4 regions of the Streptomyces sp. WAC00040 genome follow, and region 1 is predicted to be linked to each of the others. Evidence: riboswitches for the same ligand, from Rfam matches in the RefSeq annotation. Region 1 holds a riboswitch; each other region holds the start of a gene.
The links. A riboswitch is a leader RNA that binds a small molecule or an ion and turns the genes downstream of it on or off. The one in region 1 is predicted to bind cyclic di-AMP.

Region 1 (7,478 bases):
CCCGGCACCGGCGGTGTCACGAGCGCGTCGGGGGAGCAGGCAAGCAGGGGTGCACGGCGCTCGACCGTGAAACCGGCCGCCAGCAGGGCCGGTTCTACGTCCGGCGCGCAGGACGGCAGGAACTCCAGGCGCGGCAGCCGCTCCTTCTCGCGGAACACCTCGATCAGGGCCCGGATGTCGTCCGCCGTCGGACTGGCGGCATGGTCGGGCACGGCGTAATTGACGGGCGGGATGGGCCAGTCGGCGTTGTAGCGCACCGTGAAGGGGCCCACACGTACGTGGCCGGGTGAGCGGAGTGCGAGCGTGCGCACATAGTTCTGGACGTCGAGGTCCACGTACGGCTCCTGCTGGTCGGGGCTGGAACGGACCCCGGGATGGTGGCACCGGCCCGGGGAACGGGCAACCGGATTAAGGGGAGGGCAGCCGCTTCGAGGGGCCGCCGTGCCCGGGCGGGTCACGCGGGGCGGGTCGCTCCCGCGAACGGCATCCGGTCGATGGGCGCCACCCGCACCGGGGCACCGGGGCGCGGGGCGTGGATCATCTGCCCGTCGCCGATGTAGAGGCCGACGTGCGAGACGCCGGAGTAGAAGAAGACCAGGTCACCCGGTGCCAGTTGGGAACGGGGCACCCGCGCCCCGACGTTGATCTGCGTGTACGTGGTGCGCGGCAGTGAGACCCCGGCGGAACGCCAGGCGGCCCGGGTCAGCCCGGAGCAGTCGTAGGACCCGGGGCCCGTCGCCCCCCACACATAGGGCTTGCCGATCGCTCCGTGCGCGTAGGCGACGGCCTGCGCCGCGCGGCTGTTCGGGGCCTTCAGGGTGCCGCGCGCAGTGCCGGCGCGGTCCGCCCGCGCCGGTCCGTCCGACTCGGTGCCGCCGTTGTAGCGGGCCCGCTGCTCGGCGGTCAGCCGGGCCAGCAGGCGTTCCGCGGCGGCGAGTCTGCTCCGCACGGCGGCCTTGTGGCCGGCCAGTTCCTTGCGGTGTGCCTCGAGTTCGGCGATACGGTCACCGGCCTGGGCCTTGAGCTGTGCGAGCTCCCGTAACTGCCGGCGCACGTCAAAGACCGCGGCGGCCTGGAGCGCTCCGGCCCTTTCCGCGACGGCGGCGCGCCGGAGGTACTCCTCCGGTTCGGAGGTCAGCGCGAGCCGCAGACCGGGGTCCGTGCCGCCGTCACGGTACTGGGCGGTGGCGAGGGAACCGAGGGCGTTGCGGGAGGTGTTGAGGCTCGCGGTCCGTCGCGCGGCCTCGTCACGCATCGAGTCCAGCGATCTGCGGGCGCTCTCCACCCGTTCCCTGGCGCCGTTGTGCTTCTCGGTGGCGACCTCGGCCTCCTGGTACAGCTGGTCCACCTCGGCCCGGATCTGCGCGGGGGTCAGGACCGGTTCCGCGTGTCCCGTGCCGTCGAACGCGGTCGTGGCCGCCGCGCCCGCCAGGGCGAGCGTGACCGCGGTACGGGCGGCGGGTCCGTCGAGCCGGCGTCCACGGGGCTTTCGGTGTTCCCGGTGTGCTGCCACGAGGGCTTCCACGTCCTTCCGTCGTCCCTGCCGCCGCACCTGCGTCCTGCGGCGGCCGCACGGGGAAGCGGTCCGCCGCAGGACTTTCCGGCGGTGGCGGCCGAGTGCCGTCCGGCTGTACGACGGCTCGCGGGGAGTCGGCCACCTGGGGAAGGACGCTAGGCCCCGTATCGACGGCGGCGGGACGCAACGACCGGAAATCTCCGAAAATGGGCGTCGGGCAGCCATTGATGAACGTCCGACCGTCGTCGCGGACGCGCATCGATCGGTCCCCCGACCGATGCCGCGGACAGGGCCACCTGCCCGGCCGACGGTGGTATGGGCAGAGTTAGGCTCCGGGCCATGGACGTACTCATCAATGTCTTCGTCGCACTGCACATCATCGGCATCGCCTCGCTGCTGGGCGGGTTCCTGACTCAGATGAAGGCGATGGGCGAGGGCACCGCCCGCTTCAGTCCCGCGATGCTGCACGGTGCGCTGACCATGCTGGTCACCGGTGTGGCCCTGGTGGGTCTGAACCAGGCGGACGACCAGACGGTCAACAACCTCAAGATCGGCATCAAGCTGGCGGTGCTGGTCGTGATCCTCGGCCTTGTGTACGTCAAGAGGGACGAGGAGAAGGTCGACAAAGCGCTCTTCGGTGCGGTGGGCGGCCTGACCGTGGCCAACATCTTCGTCGCCACGCTCTGGACCTGACCCGCGCGCGGACGCACCGGTGCCCGGACGGCTCGGCCGCCCGGGCACCGGTGCGTCCGGCCTCGTGCCGGTCCCGCGCCTCAGGCGGGGCGGACGCTGCCGTAGATCGGCATGTAGTAGATGGACTCCTCGCGGACGTTCGTGCCCGGCTTGGGCGCGTGGATCATCTTGCCGTCGCCGATGTAGATGCCGACGTGGCTGATGTCGTCGTAGAAGAAGACCAGGTCTCCGGGGAGCAGGTCGGCCGTCTCGACACGGGTGCCGACCTTCACCTGGTCCCAGGTGGTGCGCGGCAGGTCCACCCCCGCCGCCTTCCACGCGGCCGCGGTGAGGCCGGAGCAGTCGTACGAGCTCGGGCCCGTCGCGCCCCATACGTAGGGCTTGCCGATCTGGGCACGGGCGAACGCGAGGACCTTGTCGGCCTTGGCCGCGTACGTGCCGTCGTCGGTGCCGGTGCCGGTGCCGGTGTCGGTCCCCGGGTCGGTGGTGCCTGTCTCCGGGGTGGCCTCGCGCTCCTGCTGCTGCCGCTCGGCCTCCGCCCGGGCCGCCGCCTCCGCCTCCGCCTCCGCCTTCGCCTTGGCCTCGGCCTTGCGACGCGCCTCCTCCTCCTTCTCCCGCTCGATCGCGGCGAGGCGTGCCTTCTCCTCCGCCGTCAGCTCGGAGAGCAGGGCGCGTGCCTCCGCGAGCTTCGTCTGCACCGTCTGCTTGCTGGTGCGCAGGGCCTCCTGGGAGTCCGTGAGGGACTCGAGGCTCTTGGTTGCCTCCGCGCGCTGCTTCGCGGCCGCGGCCCGCTCGGTCTCGTACTCGCTGACGGCCCTGCGCTGCTGGTCCGTCATCCGGTCCATCAGCTGGGTCTGGTCGAAGTACGCCTGGGGGCTGTCCGCGAACATCAGCGCGGCGGTGGGGGCGACGGAACCGGTGCGGTACTGCGCTGCCGCGTAGTTGCCGAGGGCGCGGCGGGACTCGTTCAGCTTCTCCGTGCGCTCGGCCGCCTCGTCGAGCAGCCGGTCGACCTCCTGGCGCTTCTCCGCCGTGGCTTCCTTCGCCTTGTTGAACTCCTGCGTCGCGCTGCCGGCCTGCCGGTACAGGTCGTCGACCTTCTTCTGCACCTCTTCGATGCTGGGCTTCGGGTCGGACGGCGCGGCGGTGGCGCTCTGTGTGGAGAGCAGCGTCACACCGGCGAGGGCGGCCGTGGTGAACCCGACGGCGGTGGACGGTTTTGCGGTACGGCTGCGGGGCTTGCGATGCGACGCCAAGGCCGGCATCTCCTTCTTCCGTGGACCGCCTACCGGGTTAGCTGTCGGGTTCGGGCGAACGGAAGACGCCCTACGGACCGAACGGGGCACGGTCCGATTCACCCCGGTGATGCTTGGTGGGTCCCCGGTTCCGAACTCCCTCGGGAGAAGCCCGGATTCGGCGCAGGCCGCCCGTTCGGCGTGGTTCGCCGGGAGGGATGCGGGCCGCCTGGTCGAGCACGCTAGCCAACTCGTGCGTCTGCTGTGAAGGTTGATGTTCGATATGTCCGATACATTTTCGTGACCCTTTTCGCGGGCGGGTCTCCGGCCCGGCCGACGGTCGCCCCGCGGATCCGCACTGTCACATACCGTGGCGCCCGCCGGTGTCCCTGTGCGGCCACGGTTGTCGGTCCGGCCGCCTAGACTCGTTAAGCGATGAGCAGCCTCTTTGACGACAGCTTCCTGGCGGACCTCCGGCCCGACGCGGACGGGCCCCCGCCTCCGCCCGAGGACCCGGCTCCGGAGCAGCTTCCGGACGACCTCTTCCAGGGCGCCTTCGACGTGCCTCCGGCCCGCGACGGTTACTACCGCGACGGCGCGCCGCGCCCCGTCGTGGACCCAGCCGCCCTGCTCGACGGGCTGAACGAGCAGCAGCGCGCCGCCGTCGTGCACACAGGCTCACCGCTGCTCATCGTCGCCGGCGCCGGCTCGGGCAAGACCAGAGTGCTCACCCATCGCATCGCCCACCTGCTGGGCACGCGCCGGGTCCACCCCGGCCAGATACTGGCGATCACCTTCACCAACAAGGCCGCCGGCGAGATGAAGGAACGCGTCGAGCAGCTGGTGGGCCCGCGCGCCAACGCGATGTGGGTCATGACCTTCCACAGCGCGTGCGTCCGGATCCTGCGCCGCGAGTCCAAGAAGCTGGGCTTCACCTCGTCGTTCTCGATCTACGACGCGGCGGACTCGAAGCGCCTGATGTCGCTGGTCTGCCGTGATCTCGACCTCGACCCGAAGAAGTTTCCGCCGAAGTCCTTCAGCGCCAAGATCTCGAACCTGAAGAACGAGCTGATCGACGAGGAGACCTTCGCCGACCAGGCCGTCGACGGATTCGAGAAGACGCTCGCCGAGGCGTACCGGATGTACCAGGCCCGGCTGCGCGAGGCCAACGCCCTGGACTTCGACGACATCATCATGACCACCGTCCATCTGCTCCAGGCGTTCCCGGACGTCGCGGAGCACTACCAGCGGCGGTTCCGGCACGTCCTCGTCGACGAGTACCAGGACACCAACCACGCTCAGTACACGCTCGTGCGCGAGCTGGTGGGCAAGGGGTACGAGGACCTGGAGCCGGCGGAGCTGTGCGTCGTCGGTGACGCCGACCAGTCGATCTACGCCTTCCGCGGCGCGACCATCCGCAACATCCTCCAGTTCGAGGAGGACTACCCGGACGCGACGACGATCCTGCTGGAGCAGAACTACCGATCCACCCAGACGATCCTCTCCGCCGCCAACGCCGTCATCGAGCGCAACGAGTCCCGCCGTCCCAAGAACCTGTGGACGAACGCCGGCGCCGGCGCCCAGATCACCGGCTACGTCGCGGACACCGAGCACGACGAGGCCCAGTTCGTCGCCGACGAGATCGACCGGCTCACGGACTCGGGCGAGGCGAAGGCCGGCGACGTCGCCGTCTTCTACCGCACGAACGCCCAGTCGCGTGTCTTCGAGGAGATCTTCATCCGCGTCGGCCTGCCCTACAAGGTCGTCGGCGGTGTGCGCTTCTACGAGCGCAAGGAGGTCCGCGATGTGCTGGCCTACCTGCGGGTCCTCGCCAACCCCGAGGACAACGTCCCGCTGCGCCGCATCCTGAACGTGCCCAAGCGCGGCATCGGCGAGCGTGCGGAGGCGATGATCGACGCCCTCGCGCTGCGCGAGAAGATCACCTTCCCGCAGGCGCTGCGCCGTGTCGACGAGGCGTACGGCATGGCGGCCCGCTCGGCCAACGCGGTCAAGCGGTTCAACGTCCTGATGGAGGAGCTGCGCACGATCGTCGACTCGGGCGCGGGCCCGGCCGTCGTGCTGGAGGCCGTGCTGGAGCGGACCGGATATCTCGCGGAGCTCCAGGCGTCCACGGACCCCCAGGACGAGACGCGCATCGAGAACCTCCAGGAACTCGCCGCCGTGGCCCTCGAGTTCGAGCAGGCCCGGGGTGACGAGGAGGGCACCGGCACACTCGCCGAGTTCCTCGAGCAGGTGGCGCTCGTCGCCGACTCCGACCAGATCCCCGACGAGGACGAAGAGGGCACCGGTGTCATCACGCTGATGACCCTGCACACCGCCAAGGGCCTCGAGTTCCCTGTCGTCTTCCTCACCGGCATGGAGGACGGCGTCTTCCCGCACATGCGGGCCCTCGGGCAGACGAAGGAGCTCGAGGAGGAGCGGCGCCTGGCCTATGTGGGCATCACCCGCGCCCGTGAGCGGCTCTATCTGACCCGGTCCTCGATGCGCAGCGCCTGGGGACAGCCGTCGTACAACCCGCCGTCGCGGTTCCTCGAGGAGATCCCCGGTCAGCACCTGACCTGGAAGCGGACGGGTCCGATGGCGGCCCCCGCCGGACCGACGTCCGGCATCGCCTCTTCGCTGTCCTCCTCCCGTTCGCGCGGCGGCGCCTCCGGCTTCGCCACGCGGCGGACGAGCGACAAGCCGGTGATCTCGCTGGCCGTGGGCGACCGGGTCACGCACGACCAGTTCGGTCTGGGGACCGTGGTCGAGGTCAAGGGTTCGGGGTCCGAGGCGCAGGCGACGATCGACTTCGGGGACGAGAAGCCGAAGAGGCTGCTGCTCAGGTACGCCCCGGTCGAGAAGCTCTGACGACGGTGTTCGGCCCCTGCGGGGGCCGGCACTCCGGACATCCCAGGACGCGTACGTCAGGCGTGCGCGGACACCTGTCTCCACGACCGTGCGCACAGGCGCACGCCGACGCCCGTCCGTCCGGGCACGCTTGACGCGGGTTCGACGGGCCGGGCGGGTCTATGCGGGATCGAGGCCGTGGCTGCGCAGCCAGGGCAGCGGGTCTATGGCCGCGCCGCCGCCGGGCCGGACCTCGAAGTGGAGGTGCGGTCCGGTGGAGTTGCCCGAATTGCCCGAGTAGGCGATGACGTCACCGGCCTTGACGTAGCCGCTGCGGATCTTGGTGGTGCTCAGGTGGCAGTACCAGGTCTCCGTGCCGTCGGCCGCGGTCACGATGGCCATGTTGCCGTAGGCGCTGTTCCACTGGGTGCGGACGGTGCCGTCCGTCGCGGCCATGACGTCGGTGCCGTACTGGACGGGGAAGTCGATACCGCTGTGCAGAGACATCCAGTTGACGCCGGACTGGCCGTAGTACGCGCTGAGTCCGTCCTGCTTCACCGGCAGCACGAACTTGGGGCGGAGCGCCTCGCGGCGGGCTGCCTCTTCCTCGCGCTTCTTCTTCTCCGCCGCCTGGCGCGCCTTGAGGTCGATGCGTTCCTGGGTGCGGGAGGCCCGGTCCCCGAAGTCACGGGCGTCGGCGCTGAGCGCGGCGAGCTGCGTGTCCATGGCGTTGTTGGCGGCGACCGGCTGCACGGAGGCGGGGTCGGCGGCTGCCACGTTGGTCTTGTCGTCCGTCGTCCCGCTCTCGCTGCCGAGGCCGCTGACGGACGCGGCGGCGATGCCGGCGACGCCCATGACGCAGGCGGAGGGAACGGCGACGGTGAGGAGCGCCGAGCGCTTGGCGGGGGTGCGGCGGCGGCCGCGGCTGCCGCCGGAGCGGCGGACCGGGCGGGGTGAGACGGGTGTGGCGGGTACGGCCGGCACGGCGGTCATGGTCCGGGTCATCGCCTCGTGATCCGGAACGTCGTCGCTCTGCGGAGCGTCCGGGTCGACGTCGGCCTCAGTGCCGTACTCCGCCTCGTAGCCGGTTTCGGCGTCCGCCGCCGAGGCCTCGGGCTCGGCGTCCTGTGGTGCCTCGAAGGTGTAGCCGTACGTTTCGCCTGCTTCGTACCCAGGTGCTTCGT
Region 2 (7,478 bases), 980 kb from region 1:
TCGGCAGCACGCCGATGCTCGCCATGCTCGATCACCTCGCCGCCACCGGTTCCGACCGCCGGGTCATCGTCGTGCACGCCGACCGCAGCGCGGCGGACCACGCCCACCGCGAGGAGTTGCGCCGTCTCGTCGACGCCCACCCTTCGGCGTCCCTCCACCTCTGGTACGAGGCCGGCGGCGACGCCGGTGCGGCGGCCGGGCCGGCCGACATCGGCGCACTGGACCTCCCCGAGGGGCTCACGGCCTATCTGTGCGGCCCGTTGCCGTTCATGCGCTCCGTACGGGGTGAGCTGCTGCGCCGGGGCGTTCCCGCCGCGGCCGTGCACTACGAGGTGTTCGGGCCCGATCTCTGGCTCGGTCAGGAGTAGCCGGCGACGATTTTCCGGCCTTCTCCCGGCGCTGCTCGTAATTGGTACGGATCTTGCTCTGCATGGCGTAAGGTTGTGTTCACCGACGCGGGGTGGAGCAGCTCGGTAGCTCGCTGGGCTCATAACCCAGAGGTCGCAGGTTCAAATCCTGTCCCCGCTACTGATGACACCGGCCCGGTGGTCGATCGAGAAGATCGACCACCGGGCCGGTGGCTTTTTCCGAGCGTCCCGATCGTCGCCCGGTCGGGCGACCGGAAGTCGCCCCGCGGCGCGTCGGCCTTCAGCCTGATGGGGGCGCGGTACTGTCCGCAGCCGTCAGCGGACCCGGTAGGACCGGCAGGAGACCACCTTTGGGCCAGGAGTGGCGAGATCAGGGCGGCGCCAGAAGAACCCCGTGGTTCGTCCGCGTGTTGCCCATGGCGATGATCGTCGGCGGGGTGGTCTTCGACATGCTGACCCCGCCCCGGTTCACCGCCGTACCTCTTTATGCAGCCGCCCCGCTCGTCGCGGCGCCTGTCCTGTCATGGATGGCGACCCTGCTGACCGGGATCGCCGCGGTTCTGGCGCTGAGCGTCCTCCACGCCGTCAACAGAAGCTTCTGGCAGATCACGGTCCTCACCGAGACGACCACGGTGGTCACCGTCGTCGCACTCGCGCTGTTCATCAACATCCTCGTGCGGCGCAGCGGTGAGCGGCTCGCCTCGGCCCGGGTGATCGCCGAGACCGCGCAGCGGGCCGTCCTGCCCGCGCCGGCCGACCGGATCGGCGGTCTGCACATCGCCGCCCGCTATGAGGCGGCGCAGGCGGGCGCGTTCATCGGCGGCGACCTCTTCGCGGTGCAGGACACCCCTCACGGCGTGCGCCTCCTCGTCGGCGATGTACGGGGCAAAGGGCTGGGGGCGGTGGGGACCGTGGCCGTGCTCATCGGCGCCTTCCGCGAGGCTGCGGAGCAGGAGCGCTCGCTGGAGGGCGTGGCCCAGCGGTTGGAGCGGGCGCTCAAGCGCGAGGGCACCAGGCGTGAGGGGCTGGACGCCATGGAGGGGTTCACCACCGCCGTACTGGGCGAGATCCCGCGCGGCCGGCCCCTGGTGCGACTCGTGAACCGGGGGCATCCCGAGCCCTTGGTGCTGCACGCCGACGGGGCTCTGGACGTCCTGGTGCCGGCGCAGGCCGCGCTGCCGCTGGGTATGGGTGATCTGGCGGCGTGGCCGGACCGGGCGGACGAGTACCCGCTGCCCGACGGGGCGACGCTGCTGCTCTACACGGACGGGGTGACGGAGGCGCGGGACGCTCGCGGCGTCTTCTACGACCCGGTGGAACGGCTCGCGGGGCGTCTCTTCCCGGGGCCTGCGGAGCTGCTGGACGCGCTCGTCGACGACGTACGGCGGTACACCGGCGGCGGATCGAGCGACGACATGGCACTGCTGGCGGTCGGCAGGCCGGCGGAAGGGCAGCCGGAACGGCGCAGGACGGTGCCGGTGGTTCCGCCGGAGCCCGACGGTCGCGGCAGGCCTGCGTGACATAACGCCCCTGATACGGGTGGTGCGCACGCTCCGTAGTCGAAGGGGAGCCGTCCGCATAACATTTGATATGCCATCAGAACCGGGACCGCCTCTGATGTTTGATCAACTCGCCCGGTTCCGGCAGGTTCTGTCCGAGTAAGTCCCGGGTGAAGTCGTTAATGATCACCCGGAACAGCTTGGAATCCGGCCCCGGCGTCTATTAACGTTCGATAACGCAGTGCGGTCGTCCCAGCCGTCGCAGAGGCGGCGCCGTGCGCACGTGCCGAATCCCGCAAGGGAACCGGGGAACCACTAATTGGGGTGAATCGGTCACCCTTTGCCGCTCAGTCCGCGGTCGAGGGCGCCCGTAGGAGACCTTCCTGCTCCGAACCCGTCAGCTAACCCGGTAGGCGAGAAGGAAGGAAAGGAGTACGCCTTCGTGGCGTCCAACATGCCTGCCCCCGAGGCCCGCTTCGCGTCCGAACGTTTCAGTACCGACGCCCCCGAGCGGACCTGGGAGGAGTGGAATCCCACAGAGGACTCCGTCCGCCCCGTGCGCGGCCGGCACCGTGTCATCAAGCAGCGCGGCGGAATCGCCCGCAGCTCCACGGTGCTCGGAGTCGGCGTCATCGCCGCGGTCGGCGCGGGTGGCATAGCCACCGCGCAGGACAAGCCGGCGGTCTCCATCTCCCTTCCCGATTCCATCGCGGACAAGCTTCCCGACGCGAAGTCGCTTCCCGGCGTGGGATCCCTGATCTCCGACTCGGACGACTCCGACGGCGATGTCCACGCCGCGCCGCTCACCGCCGCGACCACGGTCGCCGACACCGGCGCCGGCCAGGCTCAGGCCGCCGGCTCCGGCGAGGCCCTGCGCGCCCGGATCCTCCAGCAGGCCGAGCAGCAGCAGGCAGAGGCCGACGCCGAGGCGAAGGCGGCCGCGGAGGCGCTCGCCGCCGAGCAGGCGGCGGCCGCAGCCGAGAAGCAGCAGAGCGCGGCCGAGGCCAAGGCCGCCGAGGAGAAGCGCAAGGCGGAGGAGGCCGCGCGTGCGGCGGCAGAGGCCGCGCGTCTCGCCGAGCTCGCCCGCAGCTTCTCCCTTCCGACCTCCTCCTACACGATCACCTCCACCTACGGTGAGTCCGGCGCGATGTGGTCCTCCGGCCAGCACACCGGCCTGGACTTCGCGGCACCGACCGGGACCCCGGTCAAGGCGGTGCACGGCGGCACGGTCAAGTCCGCCGGCTGGTCCGGCTCCTACGGCTACCGCATCGTCCTCGAACTCGAGGACGGCACCGAGGTCCTGTATGCCCACCTCTCCTCCATGACGGCGAGCGCGGGCCAGCAGGTGTCCACCGGCGAGACGATCGGGCGCGTCGGCGCGACCGGCAATGTCACCGGTCCGCACCTGCACCTCGAGGTGCACACCGCCGGCGGCGCGGGCATCGACCCGATGGCGTGGCTGCGCGACAAGGGCCTCACGATCTGATCCCTGCCCGGTACGGGTCGCGGTAAGTCCCGTGCCGGGCACATCCATGTCTCCGGCAGTCCTGGCGCACCCCCCCCGACGCCAGGGCTGCCGGAATAGCCGCTACGGGCACGGCCGTTGATCAGCGCATGACCTCTCTGCGCCCCCTCGGTTCCTCCGGCCTGACCGTCTCCCCGCTTGCTCTCGGCGGCAACGTCTTCGGCTGGACGGCCGACGAGGCGAGGACCTTCGCGGTCCTCGACGCGTACACCGCCGCAGGCGGCAACTTCGTCGACACCGCCGACAGCTACTCCTCGTGGGCCCCGGGGAACGAGGGCGGCGAGTCGGAGACCCTCATCGGCAAGTGGCTCGCGGCCCGCGGCAACCGCTCCGAAGTCGTCATCGCCACCAAGGTCGGCGCCCACCCCCGCCACAAGGGCCTCTCCGCGGCCACGATCAAGGCGGCCGCGGAGGAGTCGCTCACCCGGCTGGGCACCGACCACATCGACCTCTACTACACCCACTTCGACGACCCGTCCGTGCCCGTCGAGGAGATCATCACCGCCCTCGACCAGCTGGTGAAGGACGGCAAGGTGCGCGCGATCGCCGCCTCCAACATCAGCGCCGAACGGCTCCGGGCGTCCCTGGACTTCTCCGAGCGGGAGGGCCTAGCCCGCTATGCGGTGCTGCAGCCCCACTACAACCTGGTCTCACGCCGCACCTACGAGGGGGAACTGCAGGACGCCGCCGCCCGCGCCGGCCTCGCCGCCGTCCCCTATTACGCGCTCGCGTCGGGCTTCCTCACCGGCAAGTACCGGCCCGGCACCACGGTGGACAGCGCCAGGGCCCAGGGCGCCTCCAAGCACCTCGAGTCGGAGCGGGGGCTGAGGGTCCTCGACGTGCTCGACAGGATCGCGCAGGCCCGTGGCGTGGAGATCGCGACCGTTGCACTGGCGTGGCTGGCCGCGCAGCCGACCGTGGCCGCGCCGATCGCGTCGGCCCGCACGGTCGAGCAGGTGCCGGCCCTGGTGGCGGCGACGGACCTGGCCCTGACGGACGGCGAGCTGGCCGAGCTGACCGACGCGTCCGCCTGAGACCGCACCGGCGCAAGCTCAATAGCGGTAGGGGTTGTAGCCGCTGTAGTCGCGGTGCGGCGGCGGCAGCGGCGTCCGGGCCGTCGCCTGGGCGGCGTACGCCAGCGAAGGGCCCGCCACCTCCCTGCGCTGCCACAGGTGGTGCAGCAACTCCTGCTCGCGCTCCACGAAATCCGGGCCGGCCGCGCCCCGGTGGGCCCGGTGACGCAGGAAGGCGAGCGTCGTCGCGAACGCCTCGTACTCCGACACGGCGTGCCCGGCCGCCGGGCCGTACGCGCGCCGGGCGAAGTCCCTGGCCACGGTGCGGGCCCGCATCGACGACAGGGCGCGGGGCTCGGCCGCGGACATCCAGCCGGCCGCGGCGTACGCCGGAAGCTCCTCCGAGATCGTGCGCAGCTCACGCTGGCGGGTCCATATCGCCAGCCAGGTGAGCAGCGCGAACACCGGCACCATGAACGCCCCGTACACGGCGTAGAAGCCCCACGGTCCGAGCATCGACGCCGAGCCGTTCCACAGGGCGTGCATCCCCATCGCGAGCGCCAGGCCCAGCAGCGGCAGCGCGATGCGCCGCAACCGCGGCCGCCGGCGCGCGCCGAGCGCGGCGAGACCGAAGCCGAGGCCGGTGAGCACGGTGAAGAGCGGATGCGCGAAGGGCGACATCACGATGCGTACGAAGAACGTCGCGGCGGTCACGGAGGCGAAGCCGGAGGCGCCTATCGCCTGGTCCTCGTCGAAGGCGCTGCCCAGATAGAGGATGTTCTCCGTGAAGGCGAAGCCGGTGGCGGTGAAGCCGGCGACCACCACGCCGTCCACGATCCCGGTGAAGTCCCGTCTGCGGAAGACGAAGAGCAGCAGGATCGCGGCGGCCTTCGCGCTCTCCTCGACGACCGGCGCTATCACCGTCGCGCCGAGGGTGTCGGCCGACGCCGGGTCGGCGGTCGCCGTCGCTATCCAGCGGGTCGCGAAGGTGTTCGCGACGATCGCGACCAGCGCGGCGGCGAACGCGCCCCAGGCGAAGGCGAAGAGAAGATTCCGCCACGGGCCGGGCTCCACCCGGTCGAGCCAGCGGAACGCCGCCAGCAGCAGCGGGACCGGCAGGGTCGCGAGACCGAGACCGACCAGGAAGCCGTGGGTGCCGGTCTGCTCGCGCACGAGCACCAGGATCACCAGAGCGCACAGGGCGAGCAGGGTGATCACCGCACCGGCGCGGAACGCCCGGCTGCGCCAGATCCGCGACGCCGCCCGCGGCCGGTAGCGCAGGCGCGCGGGCACGGGCACCTCGGTCAGCAGCGCGTCGACATGCTCCTGCTCACGCGCGGGCAACACGGGGTGCGGGGGCACCGCCGGGCGCTGCGGACGGTGCTCCGGTGGTTGCTGCGCGGAGTCGGACACCCGTCGACCCTAACCAGGAGCACCGACAAGCGGCGACGGCGCGTCACCCGGCGCGGGCACCGCCGAACAGTTCAGGCCTCTGGCGTGACCCGGCGGAACAGCAGATCGCGGACCTTGTGGCCCTTGTCCAGGCCCTGGCCCTCGAAGCGGGTCAGGGGACGGAACGCGGGTCGCGGCGCGAAGCCGCCGTCCTCCTGTGTGTTCTCGAAATCCGGATGCGCCGACAGCACCTCGAGCATCTGCTCGGCGTACGGCTCCCAGTCGGTCGCGCAGTGCAGGATCGCGCCCGGAGCGAGCGGCCCGGCGGCGAGGGTGAGGAAGTCCGGCTGGATCAGCCGGCGCTTGTGGTGCCGCTTCTTCGGCCACGGGTCGGGGAAGTAGACCCGCATGCCGTGGAGCGAGCGGGGCGGCAGCATCTCCCGCAGCAGGATGATCGCGTCGCCGTTGGCCACCCGGATGTTGGAGAGGCCGTTCCGTTCCGCGAGAGCGAGCAGGTTGCCCTGGCCGGGGGTGTGGACGTCGACGGCGAGGATCCCGGTCCCCAGGTCGTCGGCGGCCATCTGGGCGGTCGCCTCCCCCATGCCGAAGCCGATCTCCAGGACGACGGGAAGCCCGCCGAACATCTTCTCGAGGTCCAGCACCCGGTGTCCGTCGATGTCCAGGCCCCACAGCGGCCACAGCCGCTGCAACGCCTCCTCCTGCCCGGCGGTGACCCGGCTGCGCCGCGGCTGGAAGCTGCGAATACGACGCTCGTGGTGCGAACCGGCCGGATCGGCGGCGGGTCCGCCCGGGAAGCGCGGCTCGCTCTTGGCGCGGATGAAGTGGCGCGGGGCCTCGGAGCTGGGGTCGGGATCTCGGAACTCAGACACAGTGACGCCGATTCTACGAGGGCGCGATCGGGCGGTGCGCCGGCGTGGGCCGCCCCGCGTTGAGCGGGAGCGGTCAGGTCACGAAGTGGCGCGGGCCGGTCCGTGACGCTCCGGGCGAGGCGGGGGCCCAGCGGTCCGGTCGCGTCACCGGGCGGTGCGGGGAAGCGAGGGCGACAGCGCGGTGAGCGCGCGGCGGGCGACCTCGCGGCCGATCGGGAGCGACGCCGTCGCCGCCGGAGAGGGGGCGTTCAGGACGTGTACCGTCCGCGGGGCCTCCCGGATCAGGAAGTCGTCGGCGAGCGTCCCGTCGCGCAGCACCGCCTGCGCGCGCACGCCCGCCGGTGCCGGGTGCAGGTCGTCCTCCGTAACCGCCGGCAGCAGTCGCCGTACCGCCGACGTGAACGCCCGCTTGGACATCGAGCGGCGCAGCTCCCCGGCCCCGTACCGCCAGTGCCGGCGGGCGATGTGCCAGGAGCCGGGCCAGCCGAGCGTGCCCGCCAGGTCCAGGGGCCGGACGGCCGACCAGCTGTAGCCCTCGCGTGCCAGCGCGGGCACGGCGTTCGGGCCGACGTGGACGCCGCCGTCGATGCCCCGGGTGAGGTGGACGCCGAGGAACGGGAACGCCGGGTCGGGCACCGGGTAGACCAGCCCGCGGACGAGACCGGGGCGGGCCAGGTCGTAGTACTCCCCGCGGAACGGGACGATCCGCATCCCCGGGTCGTCGCCCGCGAGCCGGGCCACCCGGTCGCAGTGCAGCCCGGCGCAGTTGACCAGTACCCGGGCCCGTACGA
Region 3 (7,478 bases), on a different contig from region 1:
CGATCCCCAACTACTCCCTCTTCGGCTGGCAGCGCCCCTGCTACCTCATGAGCGACGGCTACGTCCCCACCTACCGCGAACTCGTCGAGGACACGGACTGGGACAAGTACGGCCGCGGCAAGGACCCCCGCTGCGCCAACTGCATGGCCCACTGCGGCTACGAGCCCACCGCGGTCCTGGCCACCATGGGATCGCTCAAGGAATCGCTGCGGGCAGCCCGCGAGACGGTCTCCGGGAGCCGGTGACCGGCATGTGACCGACCGACACTCTGGACCAGGAGAGCCGAGGAATGACCGAGCGGCCCAAGAGCTTCGATCTGGCGGAACTGCTGGCGCGGCGCGGTGACGAGCGCTACGAGCTGCACGCCCGGTACCTCAACCACCAACTGCCGCGCATGCTGCGCACCATCGGGTTCGACAAGGTCTACGACCGGGCGGAGGGGGCCTACTTCTACGACACCGAGGGCAACGACTACCTCGACATGCTCGCCGGTTTCGGGGTGATGGGCCTCGGCCGGCACCACCCCGTCGTGAACAAGGCGCTGCACGACGTCATCGACGCCTCGCTCGCCGACCTCGTCCGGTTCGACTGCCAGCCGCTGCCCGGACTGCTGGCGGAGAAGCTGCTCGAGCACACGCCGCACCTGGACCGGGTGTTCTTCGGCAACAGCGGGGCGGAGGCCGTCGAAGCGGCGCTGAAGTTCGCCAGGTACGTCACCGGCCGGCCCAGGGTCCTGTACTGCACGCACGCCTTCCACGGGCTGACGACCGGCGCGCTGTCGGTCAACGGCGAGAACGGGTTCCGCGACGGCTTCTCCCCGCTGCTGCCGGACACCGCCATCGCGATGGGCGATCTCGGCGCACTGGAGCGCGAGCTGGTGCGCGGCGACGTGGCCGCCTTCATCGTCGAACCGGTCCAGGGGAAGGGCGTCCATCCGACACCCCCCGGATTCCTGCGGGGTGCCCAGGAACTGCTGCACAAGTACAAGGCGCTGCTGATCGCGGACGAGGTGCAGACGGGCCTCGGGCGTACCGGCGACTTCTACGCCTTCCAGTACGAGGCGGGTGTCGAGCCGGATCTCGTCTGCGTGGCGAAGGCGCTGTCCGGCGGTTATGTGCCCGTCGGCGCCACCCTCGGCAGGGACTGGATCTTCAAGAAGGTCTACTCGTCGATGGACCGGGTCCTGGTGCACTCGGCGAGCTTCGGTTCCAACGCCCAGGCGATGGCGGCGGGGCTGGCCGTGCTGTCGGTGCTGGAGAACGAGCACATCGTGAAGAACGCACGGGTGACGGGCGAGCTGCTGCGGGCCCGCCTGGCGTCGCTCGTCGACCGGTACGAGCTGCTGCACGCCGTGCGCGGCCGGGGGCTGATGATCGGCATCGAGTTCGGGCGGCCGGAGTCGATCAAGCTGCGCAGTCGCTGGACGGTGCTCCAGGCGGCCCGGAAGGGACTGTTCGCGCAGATGGTGGTGGTGCCGCTGCTCCAGCGGCACAGGATCCTCACCCAGGTCTCCGGGGACCACACGGAAGTGATCAAGCTGATCCCGCCGCTGATCATCGGGGAGAAGGAGGTAGACCGTTTCGTCGGCGCGTTCGAGGCCGTGATGGAGGACGCGCACGGCGGTGGCGGTCTGATGTGGGACTTCGGCAAGACCTTGATGAAGCAGGCGGTCGCCAACCGCTGAGCCGGACTTTTGCCTGCGAGGCAAAGCGATTTGCCTCGCAGGCAATACTCTGGCCCAATGAGAGGCATGACCGCCTCCACAGAGCCGACGGACGAGGTGCTGCCCGAGATGGCGCCCCGGCTGCGCGACCTGCGCCACCGCCGTGGACTCACCCTCGAGGTCGCCGCACAGCGGGCGGGCCTCTCGCCCGCCCATCTCTCCCGGCTCGAGACGGGGCAGCGGCAGCCCTCGCTGCCGATGCTCCTCGCCCTCGCCCGCATCTACGGTACGACGGTCGCCGAACTGCTCGGTGAGCAGCCCGCCGAACGCGATCCGGTCATCCGTGGCCGCGACCGCGACCGCGACCGCGAGCCGGCCGCGGCCGGCTGGGACTACCACCGGGCCGGCAACCCGGGGCGGGCCATGCAGGCCCTGCGCGTGTTCGTGCCGTACGGCGTGCAGGGCGACCTCGTACGGGTCCACCCCGGCGAGGAATGGCTCCACGTCGTCCGCGGGCGGCTGCGGCTCGGCCTCGGGGACGCCGTACACGAGCTGGCCGCCGGTGACAGTGCGCACTTCGACTCGCTCACCCCGCACCGCATCGCGGCGGCCGGCCCCGAGGGGGCGGAAATGCTGTTCGTGCACACGCTGCTGCAGGCCCCGGAACCGCACCCCCTCCCTGACCACCGAGGAATGTGATCCCGCATGTCGTACGACCCGTTGGACAGGCGCACCTCCGGTGGCGAGAGCCCGCGCGAGGAGCGGTTCCCGCGCGGACTGGTGATCAGGCTCTTCGCCTACCTCATCGCCGGCCACATCATCGCCGGGTTCCTCTACCTGCTGTTCCTGGTGGGCGGCCAGAACCAGTGACGGGCGAGGGCTCAGCCCTCGTCGAGCAGCCGTTCCCGCAGACGTTCACGCGTCTGCGGGGACAGCCGCAGACCCTCGGTGAGGTACCGCTCCGTCGTGCCCCAGTTCTCCTCGATCGCCTCGAAGGCCGCGGCCAGGTACTCGGCGCGGGCGTCGAAGAGCGGGCCGAGCAGCTCCATCACCTCGGGTGACATGGCGTCAGGTCCGTTGCCGCTGCGCCGGACCTTGTAACGGCGGTGCGGGTCGTTGGACTTGAGGTAGTCCGCCTCGATGGCGTCGCGCTCCACGCCGACGGCGAGCAGTGACACCGCTATCGACAGGCCGGCGCGGTCCTTGCCCGCGGCGCAATGCATCAGGGCGGGGACGCTGTCATCGGCCAGGGCGTGCAGCACGCGGCTGTGCTCCGCCGTTCGCTCCTTGATGATCATCCGGTAGGAGGCGATCATTCGGCCGGCGCCCTTGCCGTCCGCGAGGATCGACTTCAGCTGGTCCAGGTTCCCGTCCCGGACCATTTTCCAGAACTCCGCGCCGTCCGCGGGGTCGCTCAGCGGCAGGTTCACGTTGCGCACCCCGGGCAGGTCGATGTCCGGCCCCTCGAGCTTCTGGTCCGCCGCGTTGCGGAAGTCGAAGATCGTGTGGAGGCCGAGGGTCGACAGGAACGCGGCGTCGGTCGCCGTCGCGTGTGCCAGGTGCCCGCTGCGGAAGAGCCTGCCGGACCGCACCCGCCGCCCGTCCGTCGTCGGCAGGCCGCCCACGTCCCGGAAGTTACGGACCCCGGTCAGCTCGGGCTCTGTAGAGGGGACCTGCGGCAGCTGCTGCGTCACGGGGACTCCTTCGGAGGACAGTCGCCGGCGCTGTTCGCCGGGCGATGGCGCGGCCTCGACCATACGACACGCGCCCATCGGCCGATCGTCCTGGCCGTCCCGCACGGGTGTCGGCGTGCCCTGTGCGCCGTTGCCGCCGCGGGCCGCCCGGCGGACGATGTGCGGGCCCGTGCGGACCTGTGAGTATCCGAGGGGCCAGATGATCGAGAACGTCGGCAAGGGGCACACCTGGGTCCTCTTCGGCTCCACGAGCAGCTACACCCTCCGCCCTCACCCGCACCGACCAGGTGTGGACATCGGACAACACCGACCCGCTGGACCGGCTCGCCGTCCAGGACGGCTTCAGTCGGCTGCGCCCGGCCCGGGTCGTGGCGGCACGGGTCACCGACAGCCCGGGCGTCCAGCTCAACGGTCGCCGCAGCAGTCTGCGCTTTTGGTTCGTGAGCGCCATGGCGGGCTTGCTGGACGTCGGGGGGACCTCTCGGCCTGGAGCGAGGCGGAGCCGGCGGAGGCGCGTGACCGGGTCCGGCTCTACAAGGAGATCAGGCCGCTGGTCCAGCACGGCGAGCTGTACCGGCTGCGGGCCCGCAGGGCGGTCTCGGCGCCGTGCAGTGCGTACGGGGCGAGGAGGCGGTGGTGCTCGCGCTGCTCCAGCCCCAGCGCTACGGCGAGCGCCCGCCGGCGCTCCGGCTGCGCGGTGTGGAGGCGACGGCGGCCTACGTGTGTGCGCCGGAGCGGTCCGCCCTCGCGGGGTGCTGCTTGACCACGGAATTCACACCGGGCTGAGGGCGATTTCGACGCCACCGTGATCCGGCTCCGGGGCGGATGTGATCCACCGGTTCCAATTCGCCTTACGCGTAAGCGGGCAGGGGAATTGCAAAAGGGGGTCGGTCGGCCAGTTGCGCGGAAACCGGCGGAGCGCGGGAGGCGCGGGGGAGGCGATGGGAGGGAGCCCCCGGTCCGGGGAGCCGGAAGTGACAGGTGCCACGGCTTCAGCCGCCGGACGGCGAAGTGGGGCAAGAGTGGCGGGATTTGATGGGCAAGTGCGGGACTAGGTGGCTAAATGATCCTTCTGTCCGAATTGGATGGTTGCGTATAACGTGCCCCGTAAGAAGGGGAGATGGGCCCCGGCCCGTGAGCAGCGTCATATCCGTGACGTTCTGTGGCCGCGGCGCTGATGTGAATTCCTTGGTCGGCAAGGCGATTGGCCGCCCTTTGTCGACGGAGGGTGACCGGGAATCGGTGCGGGCGAGGCGCCGGTCATTGATCGTGGAAAATCGTGGCTTGTCCCACGCTGCCCGACTCGCCTACGGTCACGCTCAATCCGGACGGACCGCCTAATCCTGCCGCCGACCGGAATTCGAACCTATCCACGCGTGGCAGGAGCGGGGGACCCAGGTAGTACGCCGTATCCGGACAATCCGGACGGCTTGGGGTGAAGTCGCATGAAGTGTGCGACCGGGCATCTCCAGCCCGAACCCGACAGCTCACCTCGCAGGCGCCGGAGAGGAATGCGCCATGCCCGCGAAGGGTAAGCACCGCCGTCCCAAGACCAACCCGATCACCCGCGGCTTCGTCGTCGCCGGTACGGGTGGCGCCGCCATCGCGCTCCCGCTGTTCGGCGCCACCACGGCCAATGCCGCCCCGGCCGCGACCCCGGCCGCAGCGGAGAAGACCGCCGCCGCGGCCCCTGCCTCCGCGACCGCGGCGGCGCCGACCGCCAAGAAGGCCCCCAAGACCTACACGGTCGTCGCCGGGGACTACCTGTCGAAGATCGCCGACGAGCAGGACGTCCGCGGCGGCTGGAAGCAGCTCTTCAACGACAACCGCCGTGTCATCGGTGCCGACCCGTCGCTGATCCACCCTGGTCTGGAGCTGACGATCGGCGCGAAGAACAAGGCTACGAACGACCCGGAGCCCCGCTCCGAGTCCCCGACCCGCCCGTCGCGCGACGACTCGCGGTCCGCCGCGCCGGAGGCCGAGGCCCCCAAGGCCGAGGCGCCGAAGGCCGCGGCCCCCGCCAAGAAGGCCGCGAGCACTGCGTCCGGCTCCGGCTTCAGTGCCCCCGTCGACGCGGGCGTCACCACCCCGTACCGGGCCTCCGGTGCCATGTGGTCCAGCGGCTACCACACCGGTGTCGACTTCGCCGCCCCCACCGGCAGTTCCGTCAAGGCCATCGGCGCGGGTACCGTCGTCTCCGCCGGCTGGGGCGGGGCATACGGCAACGAGGTCGTCATCCAGCACACGGACGGCACCTACTCCCAGTACGCCCACCTCTCCTCGCTCGCCGTCTCCAGCGGGCAGTCGGTGACCGGTGGTCAGCAGATCGGACTGTCGGGTTCGACCGGCAACTCCTCAGGTCCCCACCTGCACTTCGAGGTCCGCACCGGACCCTCGTACGGTTCGGACATCGACCCGCTGGCCTACCTGCGCGAGCACGGCGTCTCCCTCTGAGTCGTCCGGTCGCGCCGGTCCACCGGTGAGTCCCCGTTCCGCATCATGCGGAGCGGGGGCTTCCGCGTATTCCGCCCGGCCGGAATTTGACGGGTGGTAAAGATCACGGCGCGTCAACCCCGCCTTACGGTCGCGTAGGTCACATCAGTAAAGGAAAGATGTGCTCCCGTGGCAGACGATTCGAGAACAGAGAACAGTGGCGTATTCGGGTCGTACGCGGCGATCGGTGACAGCTTCACCGAGGGCGTGGGGGACCCGGGGCCCGACGGGAGATTCGTCGGATGGGCGGACCGGTTCGCCGTCCTGCTCGCCGACCGGATGCCGGAGCACTCCTTCCGGTACGCCAACCTCGCCGTACGCGGCCGCCTCCTCGATCAGATCGTCGAGGAGCAGGTGCCCAGGGCGCGCGAGCTCGCGCCGGACCTGGTGACCTTCTGCGCCGGCGGCAACGACATCATCCGGCCCGGCTCCGACCCCGACGACGTCGCGGAACGTTTCGAACGCGCGGTGGCCGACCTCGCCGGCTCGGTCGGCACCGTCATGGTGACCACCGGCTTCGACACCCGGGACGTGCCGGTCCTGCGGCATCTGCGCGGCAAGATCGCCACGTACACCGCCCACGTACGGGCCATCGCCGACCGCTACGGGTGCCCCGTACTGGACCTGTGGTCGCTCAAGTCCGTCCAGGACCGGCGCGCTTGGGACGCCGACCGGCTCCACCTGTCACCCGAGGGGCACACCAGGGTCGCGCTGCGCGCCGCTCAGGTCCTCGGGATCGAGGTGCCCGCCGACCCCGACCAGCAGTGGCCGCCGCTGCCCCCGCGAGGGACGCTCGAGGTGCGCCGGGACGACATCCAGTGGGCGCGCGAGTATCTGGTGCCCTGGATCGGGCGGCGACTCCGCGGCGAGAGCTCCGGCGATCATGTGGAGGCCAAGCGCCCCGACCTGCTGCCGCTCTGAGACGCAAGGCGGTCCGGTGCCCGGACCGCCGAGGCGGCGCCGGTGTGGCGGACCGCCCGGCAACAGCCGGACTTCCGCACCGCCCAGGACAACGTCGGCGGCCCACGCCCCTGGCCCGGCCCTGCTGGCCCCTGGTCGCCGTCGCCACCCTCGCTTTCACCGACATCGGCCGTCCCGGGCGTGCCGCGCGCCCACTGGGGGGAGGGCCCGTGCGGCCGGTCGCCAGGTGCGGCAGCGCGAGCACCGCCGTGGCACCGGCCGTCGTGAACCCGGCCGCCCAGGCGCGTAGCAACGTCTCGTGCGGGTCCCGACGGCGTGACGTCCGGGACCGCACGGGACGGGAGCATCAACGCTTCATGAGGGCGAAGACTCCCCAGCCCTGCGCATGCCGGTGCGATGCGGGCGCCCCCACCTCGCCGGCAGCGACGGACCCGACGAAACCCGTCTGCCCACGGGTCGGCGCGCTTCCTAGGCGAGGGCGGACGGGACCGCTGGGGGAATGCGCGACGGGATCCGTTCGAGGACTCCGCCGGCGAAGGCGTCGTACAGCGGCAGCGTCTCCAGGTGGACGTACCCGATGTGGCAGTCGCACACGGCGAGGGGGCAGGCGCGGGGGCGCAGCGCGCGGCGGTACGAGCCGTCGTAGAGATTGCCGAGCTCGGCGCGGACGAAGTGGCAGCGGCGCACGGTCCCCTCGCCGTCCACCG
Region 4 (7,478 bases), 1.4 Mb from region 1:
TTCCCCGGTCGTGCGGCTGGTTGGGCTGTGACCAGTTGGGGCGCATAACAGGGCAGGCACGGGCTTCGTGATCATTGTGGTGTCTAAGCCAGATGATCATAAGGTGGCCCGTGCCTGCTGCTGCATCCTCTCCCATCCCTGCCGTGCTGGTGAAACTGGGGCCGCTGGACACCGGCCGGATCGCCGACCTGCGCCCCTACTTCGACTCGGTGCCCGACCCGCGCGCCCGCCGGGGCCGGTGGTACTCGCTGACAGCGGTCCTGCTGGTGTGTGCCTGCGCGGTCGTCTCGGGAGCGAGGAGCATCGACGAACTCGCCGAGTGGGGCCAGCGTGCCCCGAACGCACTCCTGGCAGTGATCGGGATCCGGCGCCACCTGCTCAGATGGCGGCGCTCTCCGGCGGCGGCCACGATTGGCCGTGTGCTGGGGGCTGTTGACGGTGACGCCCTGGACCGGGCGGTGGGAGCCTACCTGGCCGACCGGTACCGCGTCGCCACCGAACCCGCCCAGGTGCCGTCACCCTCAGCGTCCGGGTGGCGGCGCGTGATCGCTGTCGACGGCAAGGCACTCAAGGGATCGGCCCGTCTCACCGCGACGCGTCGGCATCTGCTCTCCGCGGTCACTCACGGCACCGTGGTGACCCTCGCTCAGGTGGAGGTCGGCGCGAAGACGAACGAGACCACACGCTTCCGGCCGCTGCTGGCATCGCTGGACCTGGCCGACACCGTCGTCACCTTCGACGCCCTGCACTCGGTCAGGGCGAACATCTCCTGGCTGGTCGAGACCAAGAAGGCCCACTACATCGCCGTGATCAAGACCAACCAGCCCACTGCCCACCGTCAGCTCGCGGCCCTGCCATGGCGGAGCATCCCCGTCCAGCACACCGCCTCCGGGACGGGGCACGGACGCCGCGAGTCCCGCTCGATCAAAACCTGCGGGATCGCCGACGAACTCGGCGGAATCGCCTTTCCCCACGCCCGCCTGGCCATCCGCGTTCACCGCCGCCGCAAGCAGACTGGCACACGCGAGACCCGTGAGAGTGTTTACGCCGTCACCAGCCTCGACGCCCACCAAGCCGGCCCAGCCGATCTGGCCGCCGCGATTCGCGGGCACTGGGGAGTGGAGAATTCCTCGCACCACATCAGGGATGTCACCTTCGCCGAGGACGCCTCCACCGTCCACGCCGGGACCGCACCACGGGCCATGGCGACCCTGCGCAACCTCGCCATCGGCGTGCTGAAAACGCTCGGAGCCGACAACATCGCCAAGACCACCCGGGCGATCCGCGACGAGCCCCAACGTGCACTCCCCATCCTGGGCATCACCAACGATCCGGACACCTACGGAACTTGATAAAGCCCTGGCTCAAAACAGCCTTGTCCGGCGGGTTGTCCAACACGTCGGTGTGCCTCCTGGACGAAGTGATCGATCTGCTCGGGAGTCAGTTTGGGCACGTACTCTTCCAGGAGCGGATCAATGTCCCCGTTTCCGATCTTGCGGGGGACGTGAATACCCATCTCGGAGAGAATTTCCCGGGCAACCGATGATGTACTTGCACGGACGCGCCAAGCACTGACTGCCCCTGAGGGTGTGATGCGGCCTGTGCGGCCGAGGGCGTCATAGGTGTACGACATGGTGCGACCGTTGACCGCCTCGGAGACAAGGTCGCCATACCCGTACCGAAGAAACGTGACGGTGGCTTCCTCGTCAGCAGCTTCCGCCAGGTGGTCGGTGACGTCGTAGATGAAGGTCGACGCATTTCCATCGACGTTCTTGCGAATGACCCGTCCAAGAGCATCCCGCTCGTAACGGACCGTCTGTCCCAGCGCGTTGGTACGTGCTGGGGGTCGGCCTGCAATATCCCGCTCGTAGCTCGGTGTCCGGTTGTCGAAGTCCGACTCGGACAGCAAGTGTCCAACTGCGTCATAACTGTAGTCCCAGCTCAAGCCTTGCGGGTTGGTATCTGTGCGAGCGAGCTTTCCCCCTGATCGACCGTTGCGCGGCCACGGGCGCGGGTACCGGCTCACCTGCCCGCTCGACCAGCTCCCCCTGGTCGGCCGGGCCAGCCAACTCGGCCAACTCCGCAAGTCTGGAGAGAGGCGTTCAGGCCCCGATATGTCATCCCCGTTGTCACTCACCCGCGGAATGCTGACACGGCCGTGTTCCCCTGAGCAACGTGGAAACTGGCGCATATGGGACTCAGAACATTGAGCTTCTTCGAGTTGGCCATCGATCAGGTGATGGCCAGCGAAGGGCAACGAGCGAGGCCCCTGGGCAGTTGATCGAGATGTCTGACGTCTCAACCACATAGCTCGGGGGCCCCGTTGGTCATCCATCCTGCCGCACTCGACCTGCCGCATGCGCTCGTGGAGTGGGTCACCATGCTGATCGTCACCGTGAGGGCGACCGCCGATGCAATCTGCGCCCCTCTCAGCGCGCGATGGTGGCACTGGTGTACCTGCGCGAACACACCACCCTGGCGAAGATCGCTGCCGGGTTCGGGATCTGCGAGTTCACCGCCCACGCCTACACCACCAGTGCGGTCGTCCACCTGCTCGCCGAACGAGCACCGGGTCTGCTCAAGGTTCTGCGCGAGAGCGACGCGGACTTCGTCCTGCTGGACGGCACGCTCGCCGAGTGCGACCGAGTCGGCGACGGACGGGGCGACTACTCCCACAAACACCGGCGCCACGGCGTGAACGTGCAGGTCGTCACCGACCCCGGCGGGCGGCTGCTGTGGCTCTCACCCGCCCTGCCAGGCCACACTCACGACCTGACCGCCGCTCGCACCCACCCACCGGATCATCCGGATCTGCGAGCGCCAGGGCGTTCCTATCCTGGCCGATCTCGCCTACCAGGGTGCTGGCCCGTGGCTGACCACCGGCATCAAACGCAAGCCCTTGCAGGAACTCACTCCCACCGCAAAGACCCTCAACCGGGCACTTACCGCTGCACGAGCGCCGGTCGAGCGCGGCGTTGCCCGCCTGAAGTCCTGGCGCATCTTCCGCAGGTCCCGATGCAGCCCGAATCGAATGACGTCAATCGCCAAGGCCATCCTCACACTGGAGCGGCAACTCTGAAGAGGCTCATTCACGGGTGACGGACGTCTCGTGCGGTTCATACGGGTCTGCTGATCCCGCTCGGCCCGTCGCTTGCACGGGAACCAGACGCCCAGGTAAGCCAGTTCGGCGTCAGTGAAACCCGCCTCGACACCGCGGCCGGCTCCGCCTCCGGTCCGGGCCGGAGACGGAGCCGGGAGTCGCGGACCGCCGCTCCCGCAGCCCTGCACCGGCGTGCCGCGCTTCTGCCGCAGCCGCGGAGGTGCGCCGGGGACACGCGGGCGCGGTGGCCGCCGCTGGTGATCAGCGCGTTCACCGGCGTCATCGGGTCCGCCGCCATCGACTTGGCCAGCAGGACGCCCGCCACGAGCGGGAGCAGGGTCACGGCGAGGGCCGTACCGGCAGTGGCGGCGCCCCGGACGCGGGGGTGGTGGAGGGCTTCAGGGAGCATGCTCCGATTCGACCCGACGCGCGGCGCCGGCGGATCCGGCGGCGTACTCAGGTCGGACGCGCGCCGTACTCAGTCACCCCTGCGCGGGCACCACGCTGCGGCCCGTCCCGTGCGCGTAGAGCGTCGCCCGGTCGCGGAGCGAGGCGTGGACCGACATCTGTGCGCGGTGGCGCCGGGCCGGGCCGTCCGGAAGGTGGAGGACCCCGGTGTTGCCGCGGGAGCCGCGCTGGATCTCGGCGGTGCGCGGGATGCGCAGCGCCTCGTAGCGGGCGAGGCTGTCCGCGATCCGCTCCTCGGGCGCGTCGGCGAGGCGGGCCGCCGGGTCCATCGCGTCCTCGCTCGTCCGGCCCGCCCCCTGGCGCCATGAACGGCAGCATCGGATGGGCCGCGTCATTGAGGAGGGTGATGCGGCGGCTCGACAACGTGAGCAGCGGCGGCCGGTCGTGGAGCGCCCCCTGGTGCGTCACCTCGGTCGCCTCGACGATGTCGGAGACCATGCCCGGTCCAGGAACCGAACGCGTCGCGCAGTCCTCCGGATCGCCGGGCGCCGGGCTGTCGTCCCGGGCGGCACAGCGGCACGTGCGGGGCCCGTCGTCTCGTGCGGCACGTACGGGGGTGCCGGGCACGGCCACGGGCCGGTGCCCGGAACGTCGTCGGTCGTTCCGGGCACCGGCCCGTCAGGTGGAGGCGGCCGGTCGGCCGCCGCGCGGCTCCTGTCAGTAGGGGCCGTTCACGTTGTCGATCGAGCCGTACCGGTCGGCGGCGTAGTTGCACGCGGCGGTGATGTTGGCGACCGGGTCGTACAGGTCGAATGACGTGCCATCGACGTGGTAGGCGTCGAAGGTGGGCTGGATGACCTGGAGCAGGCCCTTGGAGGGCGTGCCGTTGACGGCGTTGATGTCCCAATTGTTGATGGCCAGCGGGTTGCCGGAGGACTCACGCATGATGTTGCGGTGGATGCCTTCGTAGCTTCCCGGGATGCCGTGCCGGGCCATGATGTCCAGCGACTCGCGGATCCAGCCGTCCAGGTTGTTCGCGTAGGCCGGCTTCGCGGGGGCCGCGGCAGCCTGGGCCGCCGGGGCGCTCGTGCGCTCGGAGCGGTCCGCGCGGACGGTTTCGGCGGCGCGCTCCGACGTCTCGGCCTCTTCCGCGGCCTTCGGAGCGACCTTCTCCTTGGCCTGCGGCTTCGCCTTCGGCTCGGCCTCGGCCTTGGCGCCGATCGTCAACCGGAGACCGGGGTGAATCAGCGCCGGGTCCGCTCCGACGGCCTTCCGGTTGTCCTTGTAGAGCTGCTTCCAGCCGCCGTTCAGAGAATGCTCTTCGGCGATCTTGTAAAGCGAGTCACCGGCGACCACGGAATACGTGACGGTGCCGGCCTTCTGCGCGACGGCCTGCGCGGCCGCGGCGAAGGTCTTGGCGGGAGCGACGGTCCGCTCCACCACGGCGGGGGCCGCCGCGGGTGCCGCCTGAGCAGCGGTGCCGCCGATGAGCGGCAGGGCGAGCGCGGCGCCGCCCGTGCCGGCTGCGACGAGTCCACGGGTCAGCGAACGGGACTTGGGACGACGGTGCTTACCCTTTGCGGGCATGGCGAATTCCTCTCCGTCGCCTGCGAGGTGAGCTGTCGGGTTCGGGCTGGAGATGCCCGGCCGCAGGTGAATGCGACTTAACCCCGAGCCGTTCCGGATTCCGGTACGGCGGCTTACCTGGTTCCCCCGCTCCTGCCGTACGTGAAGTGAGTTCGGTTGCGGATTCCGGACGGCGGCAGGATTCGGCGGTCCACCCGGATTGACGGTGACCGTAAGCGAGAGCGTCCCCGGGAAACAAGTGCCGAATTACACATCACAATCCGAATGGGGCATCCGCGCACGGATTTTCAATTGTCAGTTCCGCGTCAAGGAACTCAAATTCCTTACCGGGAAAGGGAAGCACCTCTTCCGGCATCCTCGCCGCGGCCACCGACCCGGTGACCGACATCACGGGCTCCCTGTGCAACCGCCCTGACCGCCATAGCGTCTCAAGAACACCAACTCGCAACAACAAGGCCCAATTAGACTTAACAAGCAAGACGGTAATACAAGCCATATAGGACATCCAGTGCCGAATGTGCCCTCCAGAGGGGCCGATCGGCCACAGGTCCCGGCCGTCCCGTCCGCCGGCCGGGACCCGGACCTCATGTCCTCAGCCCCCTGTGGTGCAGGCGCCGAGGTAGAGCACCGAGTTCTTGTTGGGGTCCACGGCGAGCCGCTCGCCCATGCCGCGGTCGGGCATGTTGCCGCCGAGCTTGAAGGGCAGAGTGGTGGCCTGCCGGCCGGCGCCCCGGTCGGCGGAGCGCAGGACGGCTCCGTTGGTGAGGGTCCCAGCTGTTGGTGCACGTGCCCACGGCGGCGTACACCTTGTCCGGGTCCACCGTGTCGGAGGCCGAGGCTCACGACCCCGGTCCAGCGCCATCGGTCCCAGTCGACCCGGTCCAGCAACGGGGTCCACTCCTTGCCCGGCTCGTTCCAGCGGTAGGCGCCGCCGATGTCGGTACGGGCGTACGCGAGGTCCTTCTCGGAGCGGTTGAAGACGATGCCCGGCATGAAGCCGCCGCCGTCGATGCGTACGTTCTTCCAGGTGCAGGTGTCCACGGCCGTCGACACATCGGAGGGCTCGGCGGCCGAGGCGGTTTCGCCCGAGCGTGCCGAGGCCGGGCTACCTGCGGTGAACAGCCGGCCGTCAGGGCGAACGCCGCCAGTAAGGCAGCGAGTGGTCTGGCGCTTCTGCGCACGGATACGTCCTCTCCGACCAGGACCGCCGAGAGTGGCGCCAGGGAAGAGCGGAGGTGGGAGCGCTCCCAATGCGGACGCCGTGGCGGCGCGAGCCCGGCGGGAGAAGAGTGAATGCAGCGGACTCATCCGACGACTGGCGCTTCACGGACCGTCGTCGTTCATTCCACGGGCCAGGTGTGCGCCGGCGCGTTCAGATGCATGTAGTCGAGGTACTGCCGCGTCATCAGCCGCAGCGCCTCATGGTGGTCGACCCGGGACGTGGAGTCGATGTGGTGGTACATCTCCGCCTGCCACACGGCGCCGTTGCGGCCGGTGACACAGCGCTGCTCGATGATGCCGAGCAGCGGCTCCCGCCACGCCGCGTCCATGCCGGAGAGCTCCAGCCCCCGGTGTGCCATGGGGAGCAGCCGCCGCAGCACCAGCTCGGCGGCGGGGACCTCACCCATCCCCGGCCAGTACAGGCCCGCGTCGATGCCGTACCGGGCCGCCGTGTGCAGATTGTCCTCCGCGGCCTGGAACGACATGCGGGACCACACGGGCCGTTCCTCATCGACCAGCGCGCGGGTCAGCCCGTAGTAGAACGCTCCGTTGGCGAGGACGTCGGCGACGGTGGGGCCGGCGGGCAGGACCCGGTTCTCGACCCGTAGATGGGGCTTGCCGTGGGCCACGGCGTAGATCGGGCGGTTCCAGCGGTAGATGGTGCCGTTGTGCAGGGTGAGCTCGGGCAGCTCGGGGACGTCGCCGCCGTCGAGCGTCGCGCGCGGATCCTCCTCGTCGCACAGGGGCAGCAGCGCGGGGAAGTAGCGCACGTTCTCCTCGAAGAGGTCGAAGACGCTGTTGATCCATCGCTCGCCGAACCACACCCGGGGCCGGACCCCCTGCACCTTGATCTCCTCCGGGCGGGTGTCGGTGGCCTGCTCGAACAGTGGGATTCGGGTCTCCCGCCACAGCTCCTTGCCGAACAGGAACGGCGAGTTCGCCGCCAGCGCGACCTGCACCCCGGCGACGGCCTGCGCGGCGTTCCAGTAGGCGGCGAACTCTCCCGGCGAGACCTGGAGGTGGAACTGCGTGCTCGTGCAGGCGGCCTCCGGTGTGATGGTGTCCGCGTAGGTGCGCAGCCTGTCGACGCCGTCCACCGCGATCCGCAGGTCCTCGCCCCGTGCCGCGAAGACCTGCTCGTTCAGCAGCCGGTAGCGCGGGT

Region 2: it holds a riboswitch for cyclic di-AMP, as region 1 does, so the genes downstream of both, MDN94_RS06735 (M23 family metallopeptidase) here and MDN94_RS11375 (C40 family peptidase) in region 1, are expected to answer to the same signal.
Region 3: it holds a riboswitch for cyclic di-AMP, as region 1 does, so the genes downstream of both, MDN94_RS22780 (M23 family metallopeptidase) here and MDN94_RS11375 (C40 family peptidase) in region 1, are expected to answer to the same signal.
Region 4: it holds a riboswitch for cyclic di-AMP, as region 1 does, so the genes downstream of both, MDN94_RS17985 (transglycosylase SLT domain-containing protein) here and MDN94_RS11375 (C40 family peptidase) in region 1, are expected to answer to the same signal.

What each region holds. Positions count from the first base shown of each region.
Region 1 is NZ_JAKQZE010000001.1:2,461,416-2,468,893, forward strand. Features, by position in the region: gene MDN94_RS11360 (GNAT family N-acetyltransferase) at 1-335, opposite strand, end outside; gene MDN94_RS11365 (C40 family peptidase) at 455-1,513, opposite strand; gene MDN94_RS11370 (hypothetical protein) at 1,856-2,209, shown strand; gene MDN94_RS11375 (C40 family peptidase) at 2,290-3,474, opposite strand; cyclic di-AMP (ydaO/yuaA leader) riboswitch at 3,477-3,638, opposite strand; gene pcrA (DNA helicase PcrA) at 3,880-6,315, shown strand; gene MDN94_RS11385 (M23 family metallopeptidase) at 6,475-7,478, opposite strand, start outside.
Region 2 is NZ_JAKQZE010000001.1:1,477,030-1,484,507, reverse strand. Features, by position in the region: gene MDN94_RS06750 (globin domain-containing protein) at 1-368, shown strand, start outside; tRNA gene MDN94_RS06745 (tRNA-Met) at 455-528, shown strand; gene MDN94_RS06740 (PP2C family protein-serine/threonine phosphatase) at 785-1,888, shown strand; cyclic di-AMP (ydaO/yuaA leader) riboswitch at 2,142-2,298, shown strand; gene MDN94_RS06735 (M23 family metallopeptidase) at 2,310-3,353, shown strand; gene MDN94_RS06730 (aldo/keto reductase) at 3,482-4,426, shown strand; gene MDN94_RS06725 (PrsW family intramembrane metalloprotease) at 4,445-5,818, opposite strand; gene trmB (tRNA (guanosine(46)-N7)-methyltransferase TrmB) at 5,890-6,687, opposite strand; gene lhgO (L-2-hydroxyglutarate oxidase) at 6,832-7,478, opposite strand, start outside.
Region 3 is NZ_JAKQZE010000002.1:746,806-754,283, forward strand. Features, by position in the region: gene hpnH (adenosyl-hopene transferase HpnH) at 1-245, shown strand, start outside; gene MDN94_RS22755 (aspartate aminotransferase family protein) at 290-1,684, shown strand; gene MDN94_RS22760 (helix-turn-helix domain-containing protein) at 1,751-2,362, shown strand; gene MDN94_RS22765 (DUF6126 family protein) at 2,369-2,533, shown strand; gene MDN94_RS22770 (tyrosine-protein phosphatase) at 2,545-3,357, opposite strand; partial or broken gene MDN94_RS22775 (alpha-galactosidase) at 3,627-4,177, shown strand; cyclic di-AMP (ydaO/yuaA leader) riboswitch at 4,695-4,873, shown strand; gene MDN94_RS22780 (M23 family metallopeptidase) at 4,876-5,811, shown strand; gene MDN94_RS22785 (SGNH/GDSL hydrolase family protein) at 5,980-6,771, shown strand; gene MDN94_RS22790 (STM4011 family radical SAM protein) at 7,240-7,478, opposite strand, start outside.
Region 4 is NZ_JAKQZE010000001.1:3,902,745-3,910,222, reverse strand. Features, by position in the region: gene MDN94_RS18010 (ISAs1 family transposase) at 111-1,352, shown strand; gene MDN94_RS18005 (hypothetical protein) at 1,340-1,945, opposite strand; partial or broken gene MDN94_RS18000 (transposase) at 2,324-3,079, shown strand; gene MDN94_RS17995 (hypothetical protein) at 3,117-3,509, opposite strand; gene MDN94_RS17990 (hypothetical protein) at 3,583-3,903, opposite strand; gene MDN94_RS17985 (transglycosylase SLT domain-containing protein) at 4,226-5,095, opposite strand; cyclic di-AMP (ydaO/yuaA leader) riboswitch at 5,100-5,263, opposite strand; partial or broken gene MDN94_RS17980 (xyloglucanase) at 5,706-6,276, opposite strand; gene MDN94_RS17975 (glutamate-cysteine ligase family protein) at 6,436-7,478, opposite strand, start outside.